One region of the Phytobacter sp. genome, then DNA from elsewhere that is predicted to be linked to it. Evidence: predicted binding sites of a transcription regulator. Region 1 holds the regulator's gene; each other region holds the start of a gene.
The links. The regulator LexA, encoded in region 1, represses DNA repair genes until DNA is damaged. The targets are predictions, from matches to a motif close to TNCTGTATGTACATACAGNA.
Positions count from the first base shown of each region.

Region 2: a site for LexA is predicted at 4,373-4,392, ahead of umuD (translesion error-prone DNA polymerase V autoproteolytic subunit). Genes of this name have one in related genera too.
Region 3: a site for LexA is predicted at 3,689-3,708, ahead of AC5JPW_RS06380 (DNA translocase FtsK 4TM domain-containing protein). Genes of this name have one in related genera too.

Region 1 covers NZ_JCACPZ010000004.1:1,997,577-2,004,537, reverse strand. Annotated here, with positions in the region: gene ubiA (4-hydroxybenzoate octaprenyltransferase) at 1-79, shown strand, start outside; gene plsB (glycerol-3-phosphate 1-O-acyltransferase PlsB) at 159-2,579, opposite strand; gene AC5JPW_RS13515 (diacylglycerol kinase) at 2,709-3,077, shown strand; gene lexA (transcriptional repressor LexA) at 3,186-3,800, shown strand; gene AC5JPW_RS13505 (CsbD family protein) at 4,061-4,270, shown strand; gene zur (zinc uptake transcriptional repressor Zur) at 4,374-4,889, opposite strand; gene AC5JPW_RS13495 (conjugal transfer protein TraF) at 5,166-6,476, shown strand; gene dusA (tRNA dihydrouridine(20/20a) synthase DusA) at 6,560-6,961, shown strand, end outside.
Region 2 covers NZ_JCACPZ010000009.1:133,133-140,093, reverse strand. Annotated here, with positions in the region: one part of gene AC5JPW_RS25160 (IS3 family transposase) at 11-900, opposite strand; one part of gene AC5JPW_RS25160 (IS3 family transposase) at 900-1,146, opposite strand; gene AC5JPW_RS25155 (hypothetical protein) at 1,318-3,264, opposite strand; gene AC5JPW_RS25150 (eCIS core domain-containing protein) at 3,484-3,696, opposite strand; gene umuD (translesion error-prone DNA polymerase V autoproteolytic subunit) at 4,410-4,829, shown strand; gene umuC (translesion error-prone DNA polymerase V subunit UmuC) at 4,831-6,093, shown strand; gene smrA (DNA endonuclease SmrA) at 6,100-6,663, opposite strand.
Region 3 covers NZ_JCACPZ010000004.1:494,740-501,700, reverse strand. Annotated here, with positions in the region: gene cydD (heme ABC transporter permease/ATP-binding protein CydD) at 1-1,516, opposite strand, end outside; gene trxB (thioredoxin-disulfide reductase) at 1,632-2,600, opposite strand; gene lrp (leucine-responsive transcriptional regulator Lrp) at 3,156-3,650, shown strand; gene AC5JPW_RS06380 (DNA translocase FtsK 4TM domain-containing protein) at 3,761-6,961, shown strand, end outside.

The DNA.
Region 1 (6,961 bases):
CTGCTTTAAAGCTTTTATGAACAATAACTATGTGGGGCTGGTGCTGTTTTTAGGGCTGGCTTCAAGCTACTGGATATAAAAGCAAAAAGGCAACGTAAGTTGCCTTTTTTAGTGTTTGTTCCCTCTCCCCGTGGGAGAGGGCATCAGACCGCAAACCCTTACTCGCTCTGCGTTGCACTCTCAATCGTCAAACGCACATCCGACGTAATCAACTCTGCCAGCAACTGATAAATCGCCAGTGTCTGCGCGGGTTCCGCATCGCCCGTATCACTGATAAAGCCTTCATCACGCAGGGTCAGCACCAGGGTACTGAACACCGCTTTGTCGAAGAATTCCGGTGCGTTAATGCCGTGCAGAACGGAGAGACGCTGAGCCAGCGTGCGGCTCTCTTTCTCGAGCGTGCTGCGGTTGAACGACGGGTTCGCGCTAAGCAGCCAGAAGGTAATGGCATAACGTTGCAGCGTTTCACGTGCACCTGCCGCCAGCAGTTGCAGGGTGCGGGAATGGGCCGGGTTGATGTTCAACTGCCCGTCTTTGATGGTCACCAGGCCCTGGCGCAGCATCTCCTGAGCCAGGCTATCCAGCACGCCCGCCAGTTCCTCTTTCTCCCACCGCAGGAACAGCTCTGCTTTCAGCATCGGGTAGAGCAGCTCAACATGGCGCAGCATCTCGTCCTGAGAAATATGACGATGCTGAGTGATGATGGCGGCCATCAGCGACGGCAGCATCAACATATGGGCGATGTTGTTGCGGTAGTAGGTCATCAGTACAGCCTGCTCGCGCGGCAGAATGATGATGTCGCCGATGGTGTCTTTCTCTACCTCGAACTTGTTCATCTGCAATGCGTGCGCGATAAGCTCAGCGGCGCTGGCAGTCGGCACCGTAGAGTCATCAGCGTAAGGCACGTTACGCATCAGGTTCAGGTAGCAATCCAGCTGTTCCGTAAGTTGTTCACGGGTCAGCGAACGCTGGCGTGAAGCGAGCAGAGCGGTACAGCACAGGTTCATGGCGTTTGCCGCCCCTGCGTTGTTAATGCGCACCATCAGGTCAGCCGCGATAGCATTGACCGCCGGCGTCAGCCAGGCCGGGCGCACGGCTTCGATAGGATCGATAGACTCGCGCCATTCCGGCACGCGCTGGTTAAGGTAGTTCGTCAGCGAAATAGGTTCGCCGAAGTTCACGTAACCCTGACCGAGGTTACGTAGCTTGCTTAAGCCACGCACCATCTGCATAAAGCCTTCTTTCTCTTTCGTCGCCCCACGCAGCTCTTTAGCGTAGGTACCGACTTCCATCACGTGCTCATAGCCAATGTAGATTGGCACCAGCGTGATCGGACGGGTGCCGCCGCGCAGCATCGCCTGGATGGTCATCGACAGGGTACCTGTTTTCGGATCCAGCAGACGGCCAGTACGTGAGCGCCCACCCTCGACAAAGTACTCAACCGAATAGCCGCGCTGGAACAGCTCGCCCAGATATTCGCGGAACACGGTGGAATAGAGCTTGTTGCCTTTGAAAGAGCGGCGAATGAAGAACGCGCCCAGACGGCGGAAAATCGGACCTGCTGGCCAGAAGTTCAGGTTGATACCGGCGGCGATATGCGGTGGCACCAGTCCCTGGTGATACAGCACGTAAGAGAGCAGCAGGTAGTCCATATGACTGCGGTGGCAGGGCACATAGACAATTTCATGGCCGTCATGAGCCAACTGGCGCACGCGCTCGGCGTTGTGCACGTTGATGCCCTGATACAGGCGGTTCCAGGTAAAGCTCAGAATACGGTCGGAGAGACGGATCATCTCGTAAGAGAAGTTCGCCGCAATCTCTTCCATCAGGGCAATCGCGTTTTGCTGCGCCTTGTCATGGGAGATTTTTTTGCTGCGTGCTTCGTCTTCAACAGCGCGGGCAATCGCTTTGGACGCCAGTAGCTTGTTAAACAAGTCCTGACGGGCAGGCAGACGCGGACCGACCGCCGCAAGACGCTGGCGGGCAAAGTGCATGCGTGCAACTCGCGCCAATTTCTGGGCGATAATTTTATCCGTACCATGCTCAGTGGCCATGCGGCGCAGTGAGACCGGCGGAGAGAAACGCACAAAGCTGTCGCGCCCGAGCCAGGAGATCGCAAAGAATTTCTGAATGCCGTTAAGCATACGCAGCGGCGGATTCATCTCGCCTTTCTCGCGACCCGGCGAACGACCGAACATCATCGAAACCGGCACCATTTGCACATCCAGGTCAGGATGGCTGCGATGCAGGTCGAGATAATCATGGAACAGCTTGATGGACTCTTCTTTCGGTGTATACCAGGTAAATACGCGTGGTCCACCGTGAATGAAGATATACCGCGGCAACTCCACGCCGTCGATCTCAAGCGGCTCCAGCGGGTCGGGCAAGTCGTGTGCCAGACATTGAGCGCGTAACGTGAGTAAGTCAGCCTTCGAGTTATAAGGCAAAACGTACATAATAGGGCGTGAGGTATCGAGCCCCAGTTCCTGTGCGGGTTCCGCAGGGATAGACTTACTTTTTACCAGCACGCTTAATGGTAAATTAAGTAATTTGTAGTAAATTCGTGGCCAGCCGGACATAAACGATGTAAAGCCTCTGGTTAATAATGCCAATGCGCCGCAAGAATATCAGAAAGCGCGCACAAATTCTTTTGTACCTCTATAACCTTACATAGAGATTGATGCTCATTACATAAAAAGGTTCTTTTAATGGCCAATAACACCACTGGCATTACCCGCATCATTAAAGCGGCCGGTTATTCATGGAAAGGCGTCCGCGCAGCCTGGATAAACGAAGCTGCCTTTCGTCAGGAGTCCGTTGCGGTCATTCTGGCAATTATTATCGCTTGTTTCCTTGATGTCGACGCCATCACCCGCGTATTGCTGATCGGTTCGGTGGCACTGGTCATGATCGTTGAAATTCTTAACAGCGCGATTGAAGCGGTCGTTGACCGGATTGGTTCGGAATTGCATGAGTTGTCCGGGCGCGCGAAGGACATGGGCTCAGCGGCGGTACTGATGACCATTCTGGTTGCACTCTTTACCTGGGTTTCACTGTTGTGGGGCCATTTTCGATAAGCCTTCCAGAATTGCGCTAACTGCTGGTTTTTTGCGTAATTTTGGTTTCAAAATCGCCTTTAGCTGTATATACTCACAGCATAACTGTATATACACCCAGGGGGCGGAATGAAAGCATTAACGGCCAGGCAGCAAGAGGTGTTCGATCTCATTCGTGATCGAATCAACCAAACGGGCATGCCGCCGACGCGTGCGGAGATCGCGCAACAGTTGGGGTTCCGTTCCCCAAACGCAGCTGAAGAGCACCTGAAAGCGTTAGCGCGTAAAGGTGTACTTGAGATTGTTTCTGGTGCGTCCCGCGGCATTCGTTTGCTGTTGGACGTCGCAGAAGACAATGGTTTGCCGCTGGTTGGGCGTGTAGCGGCAGGTGAGCCGTTGTTGGCGCAGCAGCATATCGAAGGTCACTATCAGGTTGATCCGTCCTTGTTCAAGCCAAATGCCGATTTCCTGCTGCGCGTTAGCGGCATGTCAATGAAAGACATTGGTATTATGGATGGCGATCTGCTGGCAGTGCATAAAACTCAGGATGTGCGTAACGGCCAGGTGGTTGTTGCACGTATTGATGATGAAGTCACCGTCAAACGACTGAAAAAACAAGGTAATACCGTTCAGTTACTGCCTGAAAACAGCGAATTTTCCCCGATTGTTGTGAATCTGCGCGAGCAGAACTTTACGATTGAAGGTCTGGCTGTTGGTGTGATTCGCAACGGTGAGTGGTTGTAATTCCTCTTCATAACCGTGGTTCAGCGTCCCGCTGCCACGGTTTTGTTTTATAAAACAAAATCTTAAATAACCTTCATCCTCAGCGCCTCTCCCAATCTGTTCGATTTACCTTCTTATAATTGTCTTTTGAATGGTTAAAAATTCCGAATAAATCCTCTGCAGTATGATCCCTGACTACAATTATTCTCACGTTCAGGATATTCAGAACGTAACGACGGACGATGATTCGCTATTCACAACCGAACGATGAGGACATGACTATGAATAAAGACGAAATCGGCGGTAACTGGAAACAGTTCAAAGGTAAAGCGAAAGAGAAGTGGGGGAAACTCACTGATGATGACATGACCGTCATCGAGGGTAAACGTGACCAACTGGTAGGTAAAATTCAGGAAAGATACGGCTACGCAAAAGATCAGGCGGAAAAAGAAGTTGTTGACTGGGAAACCCGCAACGAATACCGCTGGTAGCCTTCAAACCCTCTGAATATGCATTGAAGTGACTACCCTGCCCGACGGTACATGGACGTACCACCCTCTTAACACAACGAATTGAATGCACTCTCAACCGCCACTAGCGCGGTTTTTTCTTAACCAGAATCGAGTGATCGTGGTGACATTCGCCCTGGTGACGACAAGCTTCCACTTCCGCACATTTGGAACACAGACCATGTGCTTCAATGACATTATGGCGTAAGGCAAATCCTAATTTTGCAGCCAGTGAATGCATAATATCTTCCACCCCTTCCGCTTGTTCTTCTTTCACGACGCCGCAGCGATCGCAAATAAACATGGCCGATGTATGAGTTGGCTGATCAAAAAGATGGCACAACACATAGCTGTTAGTAGACTCCACTTTGTGCACAAACCCCTGCTCCAGCAGGAAGTCCAGCGCACGATAAACGGTGGGTGGTTTTGCCTGGGGTTCACTCTCGCGCAGCAGGTCCAGCAAGTCGTAGGCACTGATTGCCCCTTCCTGCAAACTCATTAACCGCAGAACCTCGAGGCGCTGAGGAGTCAGGCGCACATTGCGCTGCACGCACAGTTTTTCGGCCTGCGCTAGCATCTCTTGCGAAGTGGTCTTTTCCATTGTCGTCCTCTCATTTCCCGGCGGCATAATCTCTCACTTTACCATGTTCTGCTCTAAACGCCGAGATCGCGCGCAGATGCCGCTCACTTTCACATTCGCGGTACGTCTTCTATAAATAATGAAGGTCATTTCTTATAACTATAAATTTCTGCCGACTTTTGCGTATTTGGCAGAAATAGCCATTTTTCCAATGTTATTCGCAGCAATAGAGCATTCCCGTTGATGTAAAAAAGAACGGGGCATAGAAAAACTCATCTGACTACGAGACACATAATTGTGAAAAACAAACTCAAACTTTCAGTGGTCGCTATCGCTGTCTCCTTTTGCGTGGCAAATCAAGCGGGGGCAGCCAATACCTGGGCGGAGGCACGTAGTGATGCTATGGGTGGTACCGGCGTCGCTTCGGCAAGTTATGGCAGTGGGGCGCTGATCAACCCTGCGCTTCTGGCAAAAGCAAAACCTGATGATTCTGTCACCGTCATCTTGCCGAGTATCGGTGTGCAGGTGACTGACAAAGACGATCTGCGTAACGAGATTGACGATATCAACGACAAAATCGACGGTTATAAAGATTTTGTCGATAACCTGACACCCGCACAGGTGCTGTTGAATCCTGCTGCGGTTGTTGATGAATTCCAGAATGCTGCCGGGGATCTGGCGGATGAACTGCAATTCCTTAAAGGCAAAACGGCGCAGGCAAAAGCCAGTGCGGGTATTGCGGTCAGCATTCCAACCGATGTGGTTTCCATGGCCTTTGTGACCAAAGCGCATGCTCATGCACGCGTCAGCACATCGGTTGATCAAAACGATATTAATTACCTGCGTGGTATCCAGAGGAGTGATACCACTGCGCTGACAGAGGCAGGCAGTGCCGCACTGTTAGGCAGCGATGAGATTACACGTCATCTGAATTCAACCGCTTCCGGGCGCGCGGCGATTGTCTGGGATTACGGTATTGCCCTTGCGCATCAGTTCGACGTGGGAGGCATACCGCTGTCGGTTGGCGTGACACCTAAACTGCAAAAAACCTGGGTCTACAATTACACGACCTCCATTTATGATTACAACAGTGATGACTGGAACAACGATCGCTATCGTACCGATGACTCCGGTTTCAACGTAGACGTCGGCCTGGCAGCAGATCTGACCGAAAACATCACCGTAGGCTTGACCGGCCAAAACCTGGTCTCACGTAATATCGATACCAAAGATATCCGTATCGAAAACGGCATGACGGGTGAAGTCAGAAACTACAAAGACACCTATCAGATAAGCCCACTTGTCACTGCAGGGGTCGCCTGGCAGAACGAACTGCTGACCCTGAGTGCCGATGGCGACCTGACGGAAACCAAAGGCTTTAAGAGCGAAAAAAATTCCCAATACGTTGGAGTGGGTGCCGAAGTTCGTCCGCTTAGCTGGCTGGCTGTTCGTGCGGGTTACCGTGCGGATGTCAAAGGGGATGACAAAAATGTCTTCACAGGCGGTGTCGGTTTCGCACCGTTCAATAAAGTACATGTCGACCTGATGGGTCTTGTGGGCGAGGACCAAACCTGGGGTGCAGGCGCACAGCTTAGCGTGACGTTCTGATCCCTCACCGGAGGCCTCGCGCCTCCGGTTTTTCTTTGTGCTATAGTAGCGCCCCATTTTTCCGTAAAGCTTATTTATTCGCCATGTCGCCAGAAATTCAGCCCGCTGCTTACCCTGCCCACCGCTTTTCCATCGCGCCGATGCTCGACTGGACGGACAGGCATTGCCGTTACTTCCTGCGCCAGCTTTCCCGCCATACGCTGCTCTACACCGAAATGGTGACGACAGGGGCCATTATTCACGGTAAGGGTGACTATCTGGCCTACAGCGAAGAAGAGCATCCGGTGGCATTACAGCTTGGTGGCAGCGACCCTGCTGCGCTGGCGCAGTGTGCAAAACTGGCTGAACAACGCGGTTATGATGAGATTAACCTGAACGTAGGTTGCCCGTCCGATCGCGTGCAGAACGGCATGTTCGGTGCCTGCCTGATGGGCAATGCGCAACTGGTCGCGGACTGCATCAAAGCGATGCGCGATGTGGTGTCG
Region 2 (6,961 bases), on a different contig from region 1:
AATTCTGTCCTCACGATTGGGCCTGTTCGAAGGCCTCCGGACTGACGCCGCCGAGGTGACTGTGGCGCCGGGCCCGGTTGTAGAACACTTCAATGTAATCGAAGATATCCGCCCGGGCCAGATCCCGGGTTTTGTATATTCTCTTCCTGATGCGTTCTTTTTTCAGTGAACTGAAGAACGATTCGGCCACTGCATTATCCAGACAGTTGCCACGCCGGCTCATGCTCGGTGTCAGGTTATTGGCCCGGCAGAAGCGCTGCCAGTCGTCACTGCCGTACTGACTACCTTGATCGTGGTGTACGATGACCTCGCCGTCCGGTTTTCGGCGCCAGACCGCCATCATCAGCGCGTCGAGCGCCAGTTCGCGTGAGAGAGTGGGTTTCATCGACCAGCCGACCACATTACGGGCGAAGAGATCGATAACCACCGCCAGATATAACCATCCCTGCCAGGTGCGGATATAAGTAATATCGGTGACCCAGACCTGGTTGGCCCGGACAACGGTGAACTGCCGCTGCACGCGATTAGGAGCAACGACTGAAGGCCTGCCGGCGATACGACGTGGCGCTTTATAGCCACGCACAGCTTTAATCCGGTTCAGTTGCATAATCCGACCCACCCGGTTTTTACCGCAGGTTTCCCCGATTTCGTTCAGATCGCCATGAACCCGCCGGTAACCGTATACGCCTCCGCTCAGGGAATATGAGTCGCGGATAAGTATCAGCAGGCGCTGGTTATCTTTATCACGCGCCGGGACAGGGTTATGCAACCACGCATAGAACCCGGCCCGGGCGACATTCAGTACCCGACACATCGTCATCACACCCCATACAGTGCGGTGCTCATTGATAAAGCGGTACTTCAGTCGGGCTCCCTTGCAAAGTACCGCGCGGCCTTTTTCAGGATATCCCGTTCTTCTTCGGTGCGTTTTAACTGCGCCCGGAGTTTCAGGATCTCGCTTTTAGCTTCCAGTAAATCCCGGGCATGCTGCTCGCTGTTATCAGGTTTGATAGCCCGTAGCCACTTGTAGAGGCTGTGTGCAGAGACGTCCAGACGGTCAGATACTTCGGCGACGGAATAACCGCGTTCCGTTATCTGACGGACGGCTTCTTCCTTAAATTCAGGTGTAAATCGTGGTGTGCCCATATGCTCCCCCTATGCTCAAACTATAGGGCAGGATCGTCTACCGAGACGGGGTCAGTCCATAAATGACTCAGAGGTGTCTGTTAAATCCGTGGCGATTCAGTGGCATGAAGCGTAATACCATACTCTGGAGAGAGCTGACGATTGTTCCTGGTCCTATGCCGTATGTAAATGTTAATTATAGTTGTCGAACCTGGCTTTAATAGATTTGTAGAAATCATTCATCAAAGCAACGTACTCAAATCCTGCTTTCTTTTCAGTTGAAGGCAGAGTAGAAAACAGGATGGTGCTTTCCAGCAGCTTTGTATGGGCCTCTTCCAGAACCGGGATCAAGCTATCCCTCGGCTCGCCTGAAGTCATACTCGCGTCCACCTGATTTGACAATTGCTGCACCAGGGTGAGTTTATCAATGGCAGCTTTGTTTTTCCGCTCAAACTCAAGCGTCTTTTCCCCTCTAAATTTGAGGGTCAGAGGATTGGCAAAGTCCCCGCTTTCCCTCATTGCCTGGTGAAACGACTGGTCCTGCTCCACAACTTCATGCCCTTGCAACACTTGCTCTTTCGCAAGACCATACATGGCAAAATACCATAAAGTACCTTTGTCCATACTTTTAAGCTTTTCAAAACTGCTATGGGCTTCGCTCAAAATTTGATGCAGTAATGGATCCGCATTTTTTAAAAAGGGAATCATAATTTCGTACACTTTTTCCGGTGACTCCTGCTCCTGAGCAGTAATGCCCAACGAGATCAAGTACCGTTGGAAGTCCAGCAAGTGTTTTGCAACCCATGCGTAGACACGTTTAATTTCATTTTCCTGTTCCGGGCCCCGGTTGTAATTTTCTAGCGTTATGTAATCGTGGCCATCCAGACTTTTGGCGACAGCCGAAGCAAAATGCCAAGTCCACCCTTCCACTTTCACCCCTTCAAACTGTTGCAAGGCCTCTTCAAGAGTAACCTGTTTTTCGGCGATGAATTTTTGGAGCTGTTTCTGGAATTCAGGATGCCTCTGTGTATGGTCTACGTCTCCTGTGGGAAAGGTGGCCAGAGCCTCACCTACATTGGGAACAGCATACTGATTCACACCGAGTATCTTACTTTTTTGATCCAGCATTTCAGGCTTCAGCGTGCCATAACGTTTATCAATCAGCTTTTGCAAAGCATCTTCTGTTACTTTGACACAGGTACGATCGTATTCTTCCTGAATCGCCACATAAATGTTTTCTTCCGTCCCTGCCGTGACTGCGTTGGAGGCTACCAAATACCAAATCGCATCCTCTTCAACCTTTCCGCTCTCCACAAGGGGTTTGAACTTCTCAAGAACGCGGATCCTTTTTGTTGCAAGGCTTTCTGTAAGCCCTTTCGCGATGGTTGAGGGAGTCGGAGCATTGTCAAAAGCCATAGTCGTGCTGATGGCCCCGTTAGATCTGGAGTAATAGGAAAGGTTTGTCACCTGTTCAGACGTTCCAACATCCGGAGTCTGGTCTTTAAGCACTAGTGGGGCATCGGGCGGCCCCAAACCTCCTGCGATTTTACTGGCGACTTCGTTGCAGATATGTACTCCCAATGAGGCACCTGGCATCTGCTGATCATTAAATCGCCATGTGGTGCGGTACAACAGGGTACTGAGGTCCGTGGTAATGATCCCGGGAATATGCATTAACCGAACCGGCGAACCGGCGGACTCAAGAGAGGCGTTGCTTTTGACCACCACATCTTGCGTACTGTAAAAGGTTTTGGTCTGATGTTCGGTCTTTTCAATTGCTAATGTGTTGTCCGTCGCCACCTTCAGATTCGGTTTTTTGTGAGAGGCTGTTTTGTAACCGGCCATCCAGGGCGATATCTGGGTAGATTGAGAAACAAATTCGGCATTTCCGCTAGCTAAATATTCATCCCCGGTCCTGTATTGAAAACGCTGGACCGGAGCCCCATTACGAGAGAAAGTCTTAAGTTGTTTTATCTGTGCTGTATTATTTTCTACTTGCTGGCTTTTTTTAATCGCTTCCAGTGACTTTCTTTGAGCAACGGCTTCACGCCTGTTATCCACAAACCCAAAGCATTGCTTCACAGCATGCGTAACCTCTCTACTGTCATTTTCTTTCGATTTGTTTTTTTGTATATACATATTTTTAAACCTATTTAACTTTCGCCTCTCAATGAGGTTTTGTAATTTATTAAAAAACGATCACTGTAGTGTGTTTTTCATCAAAACTATTTTTTACTAATTAGTAATCCTTTAGCACCCAAAGATGTTATTAATGATCTATTCACCTTATTTAATTGATAGCTAATATTATTAAGTTCTTATGTTGTAACATGCATATATTTCGCTGAATATTCAGGGTTAGAAAGCGCCCCGCAACGCCTTAGCCCCCATCATATCCGCCTCATGCTCCAGCGCCGGGCTATCATTCACCGCCATTCCACCAACGGAGGTTGTCGCAGAAACCCGCCCTTGTGCCTGCTGCACCACATGGCCTAGTTCGTGGGGTAAGTGCTTTTCCTGGCCGGAAGCAAGGTGGATATTGCAGCCCTTGGCATACGCATGGGCCTGCACGGCAGCAAATAACCTGATTGATAACCATCGACAACCACGCCATCTCGCGGCAGAGCACGATGACATTGTTCGCTTGTTGATTATTTTCGACATCTGCTTGTTGGAGCATGGCACGTCCTTGAAAAGAGGTGCATCAGGCCAGGAACTGCTTTTTTGCCAGCAGCGTACACAACAAACTCATTATAGCACCTCATTCACACTGGCTATTTTTTCGCCCCTGCGTCACCACTGTGCGGGCAGGCGTTGGCCCTTGTGTACCGCACAGAACACCATTCCGGCGCAATGCCGCATTCAGAACGGGCTGGCATGGCGGGCGTGAATCCGTTCTTTACTGACCAGAACTTGCTGCTGCAGAAACTTCTGCTTTTGGCACGGAGCGGACGTTGCTAAATCAGTCTATGTTAATCAACGGGGAGCGGGTCACCCTCTCACCTTGTTTGAGCTATGCGTACATCAATCTGTTTCGATGGGCAATATTCATTTGAGTTGCAGATGATTCATCATTCGATCTCTTCATTTTGTGCACGAAGAGTGAATGCAGGCCCGTCTGCAGCTAACACAAACTGTCAGAAAAGAGCTCCCGCTTTTTCCAACCCTGCCCACTAAATTTCTCCAAACTTCAACAGGTTTGGGCTACCTTCCAAAAAACTCCTTGATCCATGCCGAAAAAAATAAATACTGTATATAAATACAGTAATCGTGAGTAACCTCTTATGCGATTGATTCCTGCTACCGTGAGTGAACCTTCGGTGCTTTCTCCCCTGTTCGTTGAGCATGTGCCCTGCGGCTTTCCCAGCCCGGCCCAGGATTACATCGAAGAACGACTTGATCTGAATGCGTTCATCGTCAGGCATCCCAGCGCGACTTACTTCGTGAAGGTCAGCGGCGATTCCATGATCGACGCGGGCATTTTCGACGGTGACCTGCTGGTGGTGGATCGCTCCCTGAAACCTGAGCACGGCGATATTGTCATTGCGGCCGTTGAAGGCGAGTTTACGGTAAAAGAGCTGCGGACCCGCCCGGAACTGCTATTGATGCCGAGAAATGCACGCTATCGCCCTATCGCTATTCATTGCGAAGAAGCGCTGGAGATTTTCGGCGTGGTGACCTTTACCGTTAAGACGCATAAATAAAATGTTCGCGCTAATTGATGCCAATAACTTTTACTGCACATGCGAGTCGATATTCCGCCCTGATTTAAAAGGGAAAGCGATTGTTGTGATATCGAATAACGACGGCTGCATTATTTCTCGTTCGGCAGAGGCAAAAAAACTCGACATCCCGATGGGCGCACCGTATTTCAAAATCAAAGATGAACTACGTCGCCAGGGTGTGACGGTGTTCAGTTCCAACTATGCGCTCTATGCCGACATGAGCCATCGTATGATGGCCACCCTGGAAGAGATTGGCCCCAGGCTGGATATCTACTCCATCGACGAAGCCTTTATGGATTTAAGCGGCGTCGATAACTGCCTCTCCTTTTCCGACTTTGGTCACGAAATACGCGACACCGTCCTCAGAAATACCGGGCTGCGGGTGGGGGTCGGTATTGCCCCAACCAAAACGCTGGCAAAACTGGCCAACTTTGCTGCCAAAAAATGGCCTACGTCTCAGGGCGTGGTCGATATCTCCGGACACGAGACGCAGCGCAAATTACTTCCCCATGTGCCCATTGAAGAGGTCTGGGGCGTCGGGCGGCGGATCAGCAAAAAGCTACGGGGGATGGGCATTGAAAACGCACTGCAACTGGCCGACTGCTCGACCTGGGTCATTCGCAAACACTTTAATGTAGTGCTGGAACGTACGATGCGCGAGCTGCGGGGGGAAGCGTGTCTGGCGTTTGATGAACTCATCCCAACGAAACAGCAGATCATTTGCAGCCGTTCTTTTGGTCACCGGATCACGGATTATGCAGAGATGCATCAGGCCATTTGTACCTATGCAGAACGGGCTGCCGAAAAATTACGCATGGAACGGCAATATTGCCGCCAGGTCAGTATCTTTATGCGTTCCAGCCCGCATGCCCCTGGCGAACCTTATTACAGCAACCAGGTTTCAATGTCCTGCATGACACCCACGGAAGATACACGGGATATTATTTCAATGACAAATACCCTGCTGCTGCAAATATGGCGAGCAGGTTACCGATATATGAAAGCCGGGGTAATGCTAAGTGATTTTTATAGTCAGGGGATTGCCCAGCCTGATTTTTTTGATGAACTCAAACCACGGGCAAATAGTGCGGCATTGATGGATGTGATCGACACGCTGAATAAGTCAGGAAAGCGAAAAGTCTGGTTTGCCGGGCAAGGGTTCGAAAAAAGCTGGTCGATGAAGCGGGAGATGCTCTCTCCCGCCTGGACCACCCGCTATAGCGATTTTCCGGTGGTAAAATAGACGCGTTTAACGACTGCGTTTGGCGTGACGTTCCCAGTTTTCCTGTTTTGCTTGTTCAGATTTACGCAGGGCAACATAGCAGGCTCCACTTCCACCCTGGTGTGCTTGCGCGACGCAAAATGCCTGCACATCCTCAAATTCTGGCAACCAGCGGGCAAGATAACTGCGAATGATATTGGCATGAGCCCTGTCTTCCCGCCCTTTACCATGAATAATCACAAAATTGCGTAACCCGTCGAGTCTCGCCTGATGCATAAAGCTGAACAGAATCTGGCGGCACTGCTCAACGGGCTGGCGCAACAAACTGAGGCTCGCCTGCTGGCTGTATTTACCTGAGCGCAGCTTATCAATCACACCCTGCTGGACGCCTTCACGCTTAAATTCAAGCGGCGTACCCAGTGGCAGGACATCAAGAAAGCCGGTAGTGAGAAAATTATCCAGTTGCAGCGTGTCAATCTGCCTTGCCTCACGGGCGTTGCGGCCCGGATGCCAATGAACATCGGCGCAACGTTTAAGCGGCTGGACATCTTCCATGGCATCAAGAAACAACGATCTTTCATCAGGGTTCATGGTAGATCCTCTCGCGACATCTGAGGGGATACTATAGCTGGCACATCAAGGACTCACAATGGCCAGGCAAGACAGGTACTCTGCTGGCGCCACCCTGGCGGATTGTATTATATTCCGCAGAAACACATTAGCCCCACTAATAGTAAATATTTAACAGCACTTAACTTAAACTTCATTGCCGTTAATATTCTAAATTTCAGTTAAATTATCGTAAAATCAATCACCAATTCGACTGGAATTATTTTTCAGGCCGACTATAACTATATTATTCACGTAAGGATGAAACCCAAAAAATAAA
Region 3 (6,961 bases), 1.5 Mb from region 1:
GTTTGCTTTCATCCAGCAAGGCACGTGCAACGGCCACACGCTGAGCCTGGCCTACGGACAGACGCGCACCCTGATCGCCCGTTGGCGTATCGAGGCCTTGCGGTAATAATGGTAAAAATTCACTCACCCAGGCTTTGTCGAGCACAGCCTGCAGTTCCGCATCGCTTGCATCCGGTCTGCCCAGCAGAATGTTTTCGCGTAGGGTCGTAGCCGGGAGCTGCGGGTTCTGACCCACCCAGCTAATTGCACGTCGCCAGGCATCTGGATCCAGGTCTCCTAACTCCACGCCATTAACCAGCAATGAGCCGTCATAGGGAAGAAAGCCGGAAAGCGCATTGATGAGGGAGCTTTTGCCTGAACCACTTTTTCCGACCAGCACAACGCGCTGGCCGGCAGGTAGGGTGAAGTTGAGTGGGCCGGCAAGTACGGCCCCGTCAGGGGATTTAAGGATCAGGTCTCGTGCCGTAAGGGTTATCGCCTCATCACTTTTTAACGTGATGTCACCGCGCTGTCGATGAGCGAGCGGGGCTTCCATAAAGGTTTTCAAACTGTCAGCCGCACCTATAGCTTGCGCTTTTGCATGATAAAACGTCCCCAGGTCACGCAGAGGCTGGAAAAATTCCGGTGCCAGAATTAGCGCGAGGAATCCGGCAAACAACGTGACCCCCGCCCCATAGTGACCAAAATTGAATTCACCGAGGTAAGAAAAGCCGAAATAGACCGCGACCAGTGCGATGGACAGCGAGGTGAAAAATTCGAGTACGCCGGATGATAAAAATGCGAGACGTAAGACTTCCATCGTGCGGCTACGAAAATCCTCAGAGGCCAGACGGATATTTTCTGTTTCAGCCGCGCCACGATTAAAAATACGCAGTGTTTCCATACCCCGTAAACGGTCAAGGAAATGCCCGCTCAAACGTGCCAGCGCTTTAAAGTTACGACGGTTTGCATCAGCGGCACCCATTCCCACCATCGCCATAAACAGAGGGATCAATGGGGCGGTGCATAACAGGATTAATGCGGCGGCCCAGTTAATGGGGAATATCGTAATAACAATCAACAGAGGCACACTGGCGGCCAGTGTCATCTGTGGCAGATAGCGGGCATAAAAATCATGCATGTCGTCAATCTGCTCAAGAATCAGCGTGGCCCAACTGCCAGCGGGTTTCCCCTGAATCCAGGCAGGACCAGCCTGTTGCAAGCGGTTGAGTACCCGGCGGCGGATCTCAAATCGGATATGGGCACCCGCATGGAACCCAACACGCTCGCGCAACCAGGTCACCCAACTGCGCAGGATAAAAGTCAGCACCAACAGTGCGAAGGGGAGCAGTAATGCTTCACGCGGGATATTCTCCATGATCAGCTGGTTCAGGATTTTCGCCAGCATCCAGGCTTGTGCGACGATCAGAACGCCACTCACCACTCCCAGAAGTCGGGACATCATGAGCCAGCGGCGGGAGATGACACTCTGCTGTTTTAACCAGCGTGTTAATTCTTGTTGACGGGTTTTATTCATTGCGCGCTTTGCAGGTGAAGTTATCGGATTTTTTTAGCTTCGCAATGTTACATCGGCACAAAAATAAAGGCGACTTATAGTCGCCTTATTTACCTTTGTTACTGACTTGTAAAGATTATTTACTTTCCTGAGCCAGACCGTCGAGATAGCGCTCGGCATCCAGCGCGGCCATGCAACCTGTCCCAGCAGAGGTGATAGCCTGACGGTAGATGTGGTCCATTACGTCGCCAGCAGCAAAGACGCCTGGGATACTGGTTTGCGTGGCATTACCATGAATACCGGACTGCACTTTGATGTAGCCGTTTTCCAGTTCTAACTGGCCAGCAAAGATCGCAGTGTTCGGGCTATGACCGATGGCGACAAACAGACCTGCTACGTCGAGTGACTCGACGGTATCGGTGTTTTGCGTATCGCGCAGACGCAGTCCACTCACACCCATCTGATCGCCGGTCACTTCTTCCAGCGTACGGTTGGTGTGCAGAACGATATTACCGTTAGCCACTTTTTCCATCAGACGTTTGATCAGGATTTTTTCAGCACGGAAAGAATCACGGCGGTGGATCAGATGCACTTCAGAGGCGATGTTAGCCAGATAAAGCGCCTCTTCAACGGCAGTATTGCCGCCACCAATTACCGCGACCTTCTGATTGCGGTAGAAGAAACCATCACAGGTTGCGCAGGCAGAGACGCCGCGGCCTTTAAATGCTTCTTCAGATGGCAGCCCCAGATAACGTGCAGACGCGCCTGTTGCGATGATTAATGCGTCACAGGTGTATTCGCCGCTGTCGCCGGTCAGGCGGAACGGACGATTCTGCAGATCAACGCTGTTGATGTGATCAAACAGAATCTGCGTATCGAATTTCTCGGCATGTTCATGCATGCGCTCCATCAGTAACGGCCCGGTCAGGTGATTCGGATCGCCCGGCCAGTTTTCCACCTCAGTTGTGGTGGTGAGTTGACCGCCTTTTTCCATACCTGTGATTAATACCGGTTCCAGGTTTGCACGCGCAGCATAGACCGCAGCGGTGTAACCCGCGGGGCCTGAACCCAGGATAAGCAGCTTACTGTGTTTGGCCGTACCCATGAAATCCTCGTTTTTATTTGCAGACATTGGTCTGGATTGTAGGGAATTTGTGGGCGTAAAAAAAGGGTGCAGCGGTTTTGTTAACGATATGTGTAATAGATAAAGCCGATGGAAAAGTTCAAGCGAATAATCGAAATATAACAATTTCTACTGAAAATTGGTCTGTTATAGGGGGATAACATGAGTATTCACTGACCGTGATGATGAATATCTGGCATGTTGTACTAAAAAAAGATGTTTTGCTTTGACAATCCCCTGCGCATTTGCGAAAACATCAAAGGAAGAAAAAAAAGCAGTGTTTCGCGCGTGATGCAAAGTCATGCATGTAAATGCCATTTTTACCGGGCTAGCGAAATCTACGCATGGTGTGGACAGATGCCATTCGTGATGTCGAAAGCTGCCTTCAGGCAACGGCTTCTTAATACAGACCCTGGGATTACGTGGTGCTAGTTTCTTATTAACACATCACACGTAAAGCGACGGGCAAAGACTCTGAACAGTGAAGTGCACAGGGTCAAGACAGGAGTAGGGAAGGAATACAGAGAGACAATAATAATGGTAGATAGCAAGAAGCGCCCTGGCAAAGATCTCGACCGCATTGATCGTAATATTCTGAACGAATTGCAAAAAGATGGGCGTATTTCCAACGTCGAGCTTTCTAAACGAGTAGGGCTTTCTCCTACGCCGTGCCTTGAGCGTGTGCGCAGGCTGGAAAGACAGGGTTTCATTCAGGGCTACACAGCGCTGCTGAACCCACATTATCTGGATGCATCACTTCTGGTATTTGTTGAGATTACTCTGAATCGTGGCGCGCCGGATGTGTTTGAGCAATTTAACTCCGCAGTACAGAAACTTGAAGAAATTCAAGAGTGTCATCTCGTATCTGGTGATTTCGACTACCTGTTGAAAACGCGTGTGCCAGATATGTCAGCCTACCGTAAGCTGTTAGGGGAAACCCTGCTGCGACTGCCAGGCGTGAATGACACCCGTACCTATGTGGTGATGGAAGAAGTCAAACAGAGCAATCGTCTGGTTATCAAGACGCGCTAATACGGAACAGGTGCAAAATCGGCTTTTTTTGATTACACTCCTGTTAATCCATACAGCAACAGTGCCGGGGCTTCCCGGCGCTGTTGTCCGTTTTAGCTGGAGAGCCTTACTTGAGCCAGGAATACACAGAAGACAAAGAAGTCACACTTACCAAGCTAAGCAGCGGGCGTCGACTCCTTGAGGCGTTGCTGATCCTCGTATCTCTGTTTGCCATCTGGCTGATGGCGGCACTTATTAGCTTTAATCCGTCCGATCCCAGTTGGTCACAAACTGCATGGCATGAGCCTATTCATAACTTAGGTGGCCAACCCGGTGCATGGCTGGCTGATACCTTATTCTTCGTATTTGGCGTTATGGCGTACACCATTCCGGTGATCATTATCGGCGGCTGTTGGTTTGCTTATCGCCATCGCGCCAACGAAGACTATATCGATTATTTTGCTGTTTCCCTGCGTTTAATTGGTGCACTGGCGCTGATTCTTACCTCCTGTGGTCTTGCCGCTATCAACGCCGATGACATTTGGTACTTTGCCTCTGGTGGCGTGATTGGTAGCCTGCTTAGCACCACCTTGCAACCCCTGTTACGCAGTAGCGGTGGGACGATCGCTTTGCTATGTGTTTGGGCGGCAGGGCTGACGCTCTTTACAGGTTGGTCATGGGTGACGATTGCGGAGAAGATCGGTAGCGTTATTCTTAGCATCCTGACTTTTGCCAGCAACCGTACCCGCCGCGACGACTCCTGGGTCGATGAAGAAGAATATGAGGATGACGAATATGAAGACGAGTCCTCAAGAGCCCCGCGTGAGTCACGTCGGGCGCGTATCATGCGAGGGGCGCTGGCGCGTCGCAAACGCGTGGCAGAAAAATTCAATAATCCCATGGGGCGAAAAACGGACGAGGCTCTGTTCTCCGGCAAGCGCATGGATGATGAAGGCAGCGATGAGGTCGAATACTCTGCGCGCGGTGTCCCTGCGGATGCTGATGATGTCCTGTTTTCCGGCAATCGCGCCACCCAGTCTGAACAAGATGCTTATGATCCGCTGCTCAGCGGATACCGGGCAACCGAACCATTAACTGCCGCTGCGGCTGACATGACAGCGGCTCAGGCTTATGCTGCGCCGTCGGCACCAGCCGCATACTCAGCGGAACAAGCTCCCGCCTGGCAGCCTGAGGCGCAAGAGCCATTCGCACCAGCAATTCCGGTTGCCGAGCAAGTGCCGCTTTCGCATTATGTTGCGCCAGTACAAGAAAGTGACTGGCAACCAACGCCTCCCGTTGTTGCTGAGCCTGCCGGGTATCAGGCTTATATGCCTGAGCCGGATTATGCTGCGCCTGAACTCGTAACTGAAACAGAACCGGCACCTGAGGTTGAAGAGGTGAAACAGGCGGCGCGTCCACCGCTTTACTATTTTGAAGAAGTGGAAGAGAAGCGTGCGCGTGAGCGTGAGCAACTCGCGGCCTGGTATCAACCGGTTCCTGAGCCGATGCAAGAGCCCGCTCGTCCTGTTACGCCAGCACCTACGTCTCCAGCGTTGGCTACGGTCGCACCTGTTGCGGTGTCGGTGGCATCAAGCCTGTCTGAATCTCCTGCAACGGATACCGGCAGCCCAATGTTCAGTCTGGCTGAAGGGGGGGCGGTACGTCAGCAGGTAAAAGAGGGCATTGGTCCACAATTGCCCCGCCCGAATCGTGTACGTGTTCCTACGCGTCGTGAACTGGCCTCTTATGGTATTAAATTACCCTCACAGCGGATGGCTGAAGAACGTGCACGTGCAGAACAACGCCCGCTGCATGAGCCGATGAACGATGATGAAGCCGATATGCTTCAGCAGCAGGAACTGGCCCAGCAGTTTGCAGCCAGTCAGCATAACCGTTATAGCGAAGAGTACACGTATGACGCGCCATCGACCCCTGTTTCACCTGAGCTCAGCGAAGATGAAGAGGCTGAAGCCGAGCTGGCTCGTCAGTTTGCCAGCAGCCAGCAGCAGCGTTACTCAAGCGACAGCTCGGTCGCGCCAGGTATGTTCTCACTGGATGATTTCGAGTTTTCGCCAACCAAAGCGCTGGTGGATGATGGCCCGAGTGAGCCGCTTTTTACACCGAGCGTAATGCCGGAAGCTGAGGTTCCACGACCTCAGTATGCCCCGCAGCAACCTGTTGCAGCTCATCAGCAGCCGCAAGCGCCGGCCCCTAAGGAAAGCCTGATTCATCCGTTGTTGATGCGTAATGGTGACAGCCGTCCGTTGCAGAAACCTACGACGCCGTTGCCTTCACTGGATCTGCTTACACCACCGCCGTCGCAGGTTGAGCCGGTCGATACGTTTGCGCTGCAACAGATGGCCCGTCTGGTTGAAGCCCGACTTGCTGATTTCCGTATCAAAGCGGATGTTGTGAATTATTCGCCGGGTCCGGTGATTACCCGCTTTGAGCTAAACCTGGCGCCAGGGGTAAAAGCCGCTCGTATTTCCAATTTGTCCCGCGACTTAGCCCGTTCATTGTCGACGGCTGCGGTTCGTGTTGTTGAAGTCATTCCTGGCAAACCTTACGTTGGTCTGGAGTTGCCGAATAAAAAGCGTCAGACCGTATATCTGCGTGAAGTGTTGGACTGTGCCAGTTTCCGCGATAATCCTTCTCCGTTGACCGTCGTCCTCGGGAAAGACATTGCCGGTGATCCGGTAACGGCCGATCTAGCGAAAATGCCTCACCTGTTGGTTGCGGGTACCACCGGTTCTGGTAAATCTGTGGGCGTTAACGCCATGATCCTCAGCATGCTCTATAAAGCGCAGCCTGAAGACGTTAAGTTCATCATGATCGACCCCAAAATGCTGGAGCTGTCCGTTTATGAGGGTATTCCGCACCTATTAACGGAAGTGGTCACCGACATGAAGGACGCGGCCAATGCGTTGCGCTGGAGCGTGAACGAGATGGAGCGTCGTTATAAGCTGATGTCCGCGTTGGGCGTTCGAAACCTGGCGGGCTATAACGACAAGATTGCCGAAGCCGCGAAGATGGGCCGCCCAATCCCTGATCCCTACTGGAAACCGGGTGACAGCATGGCTATCGAACATCCGGTACTGGAAAAGTTGCCGTATATTGTCGTTCTGGTGGATGAATTTGCTGACCTGATGATGACGGTCGGCAAGAAGGTTGAAGAACTGATCGCACGTCTGGCACAGAAAGCCCGTGCGGCAGGCATACATCTTGTACTGGCAACTCAGCGACCGTCGGTTGATGTAATTACAGGGCTTATCAAAGCGAACATCCCGACACGTATCGCCTTTACCGTATCAAGTAAAATTGACTCACGTACC